One region of the Arthrobacter sp. Y3221114 genome, then DNA from elsewhere that is predicted to be linked to it. Evidence: riboswitches for the same ligand, from Rfam matches in the RefSeq annotation. Region 1 holds a riboswitch; each other region holds the start of a gene.
What was found. Region 1 has a riboswitch for thiamine pyrophosphate ahead of AC5RV3_RS11560 (YkoF family thiamine/hydroxymethylpyrimidine-binding protein). Riboswitches for the same ligand answer to the same signal wherever they lie in the genome.

Region 1 (2,253 bases):
GCTGGTCAAGGTGTACAACCGCCGGGACGTGCACGTGGAGGAGGTCGTGGAGTACTTCCTGTCCTTCGCCGAGCGGCTGCGCCCGATGGTCATCGACTCCACCTACGTGCTGAACAAGGCGCTGGATGAGGGCAAGGTCGTGCTGATGGAGGGCGGCCAGGCCACCTTCCTGGACGTGGACCACGGCACCTACCCGTTCGTGACCTCCTCCAACCCGACGGCCGGCGGCGCGTCCGTGGGCTCGGGCATCGGCCCCACCCGGATCAACCGTGCCGTGGGCATCATCAAGGCGTACACCACCCGGGTGGGCGCCGGGCCGTTCCCCACCGAACTGTTCGACGACATGGGCGAGTACCTGCAGAAGAAGGGCGGGGAGTTCGGCGTGAACACCGGCCGGCCGCGGCGCTGCGGCTGGTACGACGCCGTGCTGGCCCGCCACGCCGCCCGGGTCAACGGCTTCACGGACTACTTCGTGACCAAGCTCGATGTGCTCACCGGCATCGAGCAGATCCCGGTCTGCGTGGCTTACGACGTGGACGGCGTCCGGCACGACGAAATGCCGATGACGCAGACCGAGTTCCACCACGCCAAGCCGATCTTCGAGTACTTCGAGGGCTGGACCGAGGACATCACCGGCGCCAGGACGCTGGAAGACCTGCCGGAGAACGCCCGCAACTACGTGCTGGCGCTCGAAAAGCTCTCCGGCACCAGGTTCTCCGCCATCGGCGTGGGCCCCGACCGCGACCAGACCATCGTGGTCCGGGACCTGATCAGCGAATAGCAGGACTGACGACGGCGGGGCGCGGGCAGCGAGTCCGCGCCCCGCTGCGTTACCACCCCCTGCTTAAACCTTTCGCGGGCGGTGCGCGCCATGGGTTAGACTCGTGGGCAACACGGGAGTCCGGTGAGCCGGGCTGAGAGGAAACTTCTCAAGTTTCGACCGTCGAACCTGATCTGGATCATGCCAGCGCAGGGACGTTGACTCTTTACTACCCGTGCCCCGTTTAACAACCGAAGGGCGCGAAAATGCGAACATCAGATTCGATCGTCACCGCGACGAACACCCCCACTGCTGCCGTCCGCAGCAATAAGTTCACCGCCACTCCCCGCGAGTTCGGCGTGGGCGCGAGATTGACCCTGGCGGTCATGGCCGACAACTACGCCGACGTCATCCTGACGGCACTGGACCAGGCCGACTCCACCGGCCTTGAGGTGCACACCGGCAAGGTGAGCACCTACCTGACCGGCGCCGAGCAGGATGTCCTGCGCTACCTGAGCCAGGTGATTGCCGCGGCTGGACGCACCGGGGCGCACGTCTCGGCCTCCGTGCTCCTGTCCCGGGGCTGCCCCGGCGGCGTCAGCTGCAAAATACCCGAGGGAGGCGCCGCCCTGTACTCGGAGATCCCGGAGCTGGAGCCCACCGGAATCGAGGCCGCCGCCGACTGGGCGCTGTATCCCCTGGCAGACGGCGGTACCGGCGGTGCCTCAGCCGACCACATGCGCGATATCTACGCCGCCATCGACTACGCAAAATCCACCGGTGTTGCGGTGCAGGCGGAGCATTTTGTCACCCGGATGGACGGCGATGTTGCCCAGGTGCTGCAGGCCATTGCCGCGGGCTGGATCCTGGTGGGCCGTTCCGTCCAGCACGTCACCACGCACGCGACGCTGTCCATCAACAGCCCCAGCGCCTCCTGAAGCGGAAGGACCAGCCATGTCATCATCGTCTTCGCAGCAGCATGCCCTCCCGCGCGGTGCCTGGACCCTGAAGGACCTCGTCCTCCTGGTTGTCCTGGGCGTCGTCTTCGGTTTCCTCTACTGGGTCTTCGTCCAGGCCTGGACCGCCCTGTCCCTGCTGATGGGGCCGGCCGGAGACCTGTCGCAGCACTTCCTGGCCGGAAGCTGGCTGCTGGTGGCTCCGATCGCCATCGCCATCGTCCAACGTCCCTTCGCCGGCGTGCTGGCCGAAGTCTTGGCCTCGGTGATAGAGGTGGTGTTCCTGGGCTCCGCCGTCGGTCCGCTGCTCTTTATCGCGGCCGCCATCCAGGGCATTGGCAGCGAGATCCCGTTCGCTGTCACCCGCTACCGTTCCTACGGCTGGCTTACCTACGCCCTGTCCGGGCTGCTCGGCGCCGGCCTCGTCTTCTTCTATTCGGCCTTCCGGTCCGGCTGGTACGGACAGGACCTGTTCTGGACCCGCCTGGTCATCCACCTGATCTCCGGTGTGATCTTGGGCGGGCTGCTGGGCAAGAT
Region 2 (2,253 bases), on a different contig from region 1:
GCGGGAGTGGCGCCGGTGATCGGCTGGACGGCCGGGAGCACGGCCAGCCGATCCGGATTCCGTCCGGCGGCGGCGGCGCGTGCCCGCAGTTCGGTCCGCACCGCGCGCATGGCGTCCGGAGTGTCGGCGACGGCGAACACGACCTCGGCCCAGCGGGCGGCGAACTCCATGCCGCGCGGGGAGGATCCGGCCTGCATGAGTACCGGCCTTCCCTGCGGACTGCGCGGCAGGGTGATCGGACCGCGGCCCAGCGGACGGTCGCCGCCGCCGGAGCGGGACCGTTCGGGTATCCGGTGGACACGCTCCGGATCCGCAAACCGGCGTGCCGGCGCATCCGGTGTCAGCGCCCCGGGCTCCCAAGTTTCCCACAGGTCCACCACGGTCTGGACGACGTCGTCGGCCCGGTCGTAACGCTCCGATTTGGGCGGAATGGAGGGCAGGCCGAAGTTGGCGGCCTCGGCGTCCGTGGTGGACGTGACGATGTTCCAGGCGACCCGGCCGCCGGAGAGGTGATCCAGCGAGAGAAGCTTCCGGGCGATGGTGTAAGCAGGGGTGAACGTCGTGGAGATGGTGGCGGCCAACCCCAGGTGCCGAGTCGCCCCGGCAACCAGTGACAGGGTGACCAAGGGGTCGAGATAGATGGCGCCCTTGCCGCCCGTGACCAGCGTGGTGGCGAAGTCGCCCGCGTTGTCCTCCGGGACGGCCAGCGCGTCGGGCAGGAACAGCATGTCGAAGCAGCCTCGTTCCAGTGTCCGGCCCAGATCAAGATAAAACTCCGCGCTCAGCCAGTCGCGCCGGGAGAGCGGATGCCGCCAGTTCTCCGAATACTGGCTGGTGGGCGGGTTGACCATCGCCACCAGGTGCATGCCGTCGGATGTCTGCATTTTCGCGCCCTTCTGTTGAGTGAACAGGGCACGGGTGTGAGGGTTGCTCCCTGCGCTGGCATGATCCAGATCAGGTTCAACGGTCGAAACTTGAGAAGCTTCCTCTCAGCCCGGCTCACCGGACTCCCGTGTACAAGCCAGCAGCCTACCGTCTGCCGCACCGGGCGGCGAAAGACCGCCGGTACGACGGCGTCATACTCCCGGCCGGGGAGCCGGGGAGCCGGGGAGCCGGGGAGCCGGGGAGCCGGGGAGCCGGACGGCCGGAGAGCCGGAGAGCTGGAGAGCTGGAGAGCCAGAGAGCCGGACAGACCTCCGCCCGGGGTGGGCGAGGCCGGCCGTTACTGCTGCGCGGGGAGCATGCTGCCGGTCTCCACGAAGCGCTGGTGCCAGGACAAGGCCTCACCGAGCAGGTGCGGGGTGTGCTTGCCAAAGCTGTCCCGGCAGGCACGGTCGAAGTAGTCCTGCAGCATCGGCCGATAGTCGGGGTGGGCGCAGGTCTCGATGATCTTGCGCGCCCGCTGCTTCGGCGCGAGACCGCGCAGGTCGGCCAGCCCCTGCTCGGTGATCACGATCATCGTGTCGTGCTCGGTGTGGTCGACGTGGCTGGCCATCGGCACGATGCTGGAGACCTTCCCGCCCTTGGCGGTGCTCGGTGACATGAAGACGGACAGGTAGCTGTTCCGGGCGAAATCGCCGGAGCCGCCGATGCCGTTCATCACCTTGGTGCCGGCCACGTGGGTGGAGTTGATGTTGCCGTAGATGTCCGCTTCGATCATCCCGTTGAGCGAGATGCAGCCCAGCCGGCGGACCAGTTCGGGGTGGTTGGAGATTTCCTGGGTGCGCAGGATGATGCGCTCGCGGTAGTAGTCCACGTTCGCGTTGAACTCCTCCAGACCGGTGCGGCTGAGCGAGAAGGACGTGGCGGAGGCCATGCGCAGCACGCCCTCCTTGAGCAGCTGCAGCATGCCGTCCTGGATGACCTCGGTGTAGGCGGTCAGGCCGCGGTAGCCGCCGGCCGCCAGGCCTTCCAGCACGGCGTTGGGGATATTGCCGACCCCGGACTGCAGCGGGAGCAGCTGCTCGGTCAGGCGCCCGCGCCGGACCTCGTGGTCCAGGAACTCCAGCAGGTGGCCCGCGATTTGCTGCGAGTTTTCATCGGGCGGGTTGAAGGGGGAGTTCCGGTCGGGCGCGTCGGTGTGCACGATGGCCACGATCTTGTCCGGATCCACCTCCAGGTAGGGTTCACCGATCCGGTCGTCCGGATTCACGAGCGGGATGGGCCTGCGTTCCGGCGGCAGTGCGGTGCCGTGGTAGACGTCGTGCATGCCTTCGAGGCCGAGCGGCTGGGCGTTGTTGATCTCCACGATGA
Region 3 (2,253 bases), on a different contig from region 1:
GCCGGGCGGCCGGGGGAGCGGCCCACCGCGGCGGCTGCGGCTGGTCCGGCGCGGAACGATGAGGACAACGCCGGGCCGGCGGACAAGAAATAACCCGCGGACAAAAGAAACCGGTCCGGTGGCGGGTTCCTGCGGACCGGAACAGAAGCGCGATGGGGGACGGGACCGCGGTCCCGTCCCCCATCGGGCCCCCTCAAGGAGCCGCTTAGACCATTTCCCGCGTCTTGTCGTAGCGGATGACCGCCTTGGCGGTGGCGCGCTTGGTCAGCACCTGGATCACGCGCGCCACGGTGCCGGACACCACGGCGAAGGCGACCGCCGCCCGCAGGCTGTTCTCCAGGTCGTCGTCGCTCTTCGGCGCATCTTTTCCGGTGACCATCTTCCAGACAAACCCCAGCAGCTGGCTGGCTGCCAGGCCCGCGCCGATACTCACCAGTGTGCCCAAGAGCCTCAACACAATGTTCATGCCCGCTCCCTTCCGGGGCCGGGGCCCCGTCTCAACTGCTGTTCCGGTTCCCAGCCTACTGCCCGGCACCCGCCCGGGCCGTAAGCCGTCGTGCGTTTTCCAAGGGTCTGAAGCCCGAATCGCCCGCCGCTGCGGGCGAGTGTAGACTGGTGCGTGCTGCTAGACAGCACCTATGACGACAGGGGAGCGTCCGACCGGCCGGTTCACACCGGAGACCGGGAGGGACGCTGAGAGTGCGGATGAACCGCAGACCCTCGAACCTGCTCCGGTTAGTACCGGCGAAGGGAGTCGAGTTCTCGGGGCGCGCCGCATGGCCGCCCTCCCCTCCTGCAACCAGGAGGATCCCAATGAGTACCGTTTCGAATGCACCCGCCACGCCCACCCCTGCCCGGAAGCCGCGGTACGGCTGGCGGGTGGTGGACATTGTCGTGGCCTCGGTGGTCGCCGTGGCCGTCGGCGTCATCTTCTGGGCCTGGTCGGCGGGCTGGCCGCTGATCGAGGGCCTGACCCTTGCCTTCCCGCCGTCCGCCGGACTGTACACCGGCGGTTGGCTGATGGCCGGCGTGCTGGGCGGGCTGATCATCCGCAAGCCCGGCGCGGCCCTCTACTGCGAGATGCTGGCCGCCATTGTTTCCGCGCTGTTGGGCACGAGCTTCGGGATGACTGTCCTGGTCTCCGGCCTGATCCAGGGACTGGGGGCCGAGGTCGTCTTCCTGCTCTTCCTGTACCGCAAGTTCAACCTCGGCGTGGCGCTGCTGGCCGGCCTGGGCGCAGGCCTGGCACTGTCCATCAGCGAGAACATCCTCTACAACATGCTCTGGGCCGCCGAGTGGCAGCTGGCCTACGTGGGCTTCGCCGCCGTGTCCGGCGTCGTGATTGCCGGGCTGCTGCCGTGGCTGGCGGTCAGGGGCCTGGCGAAGACGGGCGTGCTGTCCTCCTTCGCCGCGGGACGCTCGGCCGACGTCTGAGCCGGTCCATGGGAGAGCAGAGTACGACGGCGGTGCCCGGGCCCGTGCCGGTCCACGCCGAGGGGTGGGGCTGGCGGCATGCCGGCCGCAAGGATCCGGCGGTGCGCGGGGCCAGTTTCAGCATCGCCCCGGAGGAACGGGTACTGTTGCTGGGCGCCTCCGGGGCCGGCAAGTCCACGCTGCTGCACGCCCTGGCCGGCGTCCTCGGCGACGAGGGCGAGGGCGAGGAGACCGGCCGGCTCACCGTGGCGGGTGTCCGTCCCTCCGAGGCCCGCGGCCGGGCCGGCCTTGTGCTGCAGGATCCGGAGAGCCAGCTGGTGCTGGCCCGGGTGGGCGACGAGGTGGCGTTCGGAGCGGAGAACCTGTCGCTGCCGCGCACGCAGATCTGGGACAGGGTCCGCGATTCCCTGGCCGATGTCGGCCTGACGGTACCGCTGGATCACCCCACCTCGGCGCTGTCCGGGGGCCAGAAGCAGCGGCTTGCGCTGGCCTCCGTCCTGGCCATGCGGCCGGGGCTGCTGCTGCTGGACGAGCCGACCGCGAACCTGGACCCGGACGGCGTGCAGGAAGTACGCGACGCCGTGGCCCGGGTGCTGGACCGCACCGGCGCCACCCTGGTGGTGGTCGAGCACCGGGTGGCTGTCTGGGCGGACGTGGTGGACCGAGTGATCGTCCTCGCGGCCGGCGGCGGCGTGCTGGCCGACGGGCCGCCGGGCACCGTGCTCGCCGAGAGCGCCACCCGCGCCCGGTTGATCGACGCCGGCGTCTGGGTTCCCGGACACACCCCGGGGCTGGACCTGCCCCCGGCGCCGTCCCCGG

Region 2: it holds a riboswitch for thiamine pyrophosphate, as region 1 does, so the genes downstream of both, AC5RV3_RS06805 (NtaA/DmoA family FMN-dependent monooxygenase) here and AC5RV3_RS11560 (YkoF family thiamine/hydroxymethylpyrimidine-binding protein) in region 1, are expected to answer to the same signal.
Region 3: it holds a riboswitch for thiamine pyrophosphate, as region 1 does, so the genes downstream of both, AC5RV3_RS04695 (ECF transporter S component) here and AC5RV3_RS11560 (YkoF family thiamine/hydroxymethylpyrimidine-binding protein) in region 1, are expected to answer to the same signal.

Annotation. Positions count from the first base shown of each region.
Region 1 covers NZ_JBNHHW010000004.1:431,984-434,236, reverse strand. Annotated here, with positions in the region: gene AC5RV3_RS11565 (adenylosuccinate synthase) at 1-781, shown strand, start outside; TPP riboswitch at 884-994, shown strand; gene AC5RV3_RS11560 (YkoF family thiamine/hydroxymethylpyrimidine-binding protein) at 1,027-1,698, shown strand; gene AC5RV3_RS11555 (ECF transporter S component) at 1,715-2,253, shown strand, end outside.
Region 2 covers NZ_JBNHHW010000002.1:570,447-572,699, reverse strand. Annotated here, with positions in the region: gene AC5RV3_RS06805 (NtaA/DmoA family FMN-dependent monooxygenase) at 1-884, opposite strand, end outside; TPP riboswitch at 915-1,024, opposite strand; gene scpC (succinyl-CoA:acetate CoA-transferase ScpC) at 1,223-2,253, opposite strand, start outside.
Region 3 covers NZ_JBNHHW010000002.1:143,095-145,347, reverse strand. Annotated here, with positions in the region: gene mnhG (monovalent cation/H(+) antiporter subunit G) at 1-93, shown strand, start outside; gene AC5RV3_RS04700 (DUF4235 domain-containing protein) at 206-466, opposite strand; TPP riboswitch at 637-770, shown strand; gene AC5RV3_RS04695 (ECF transporter S component) at 814-1,434, shown strand; gene AC5RV3_RS04690 (ABC transporter ATP-binding protein) at 1,443-2,253, shown strand, end outside.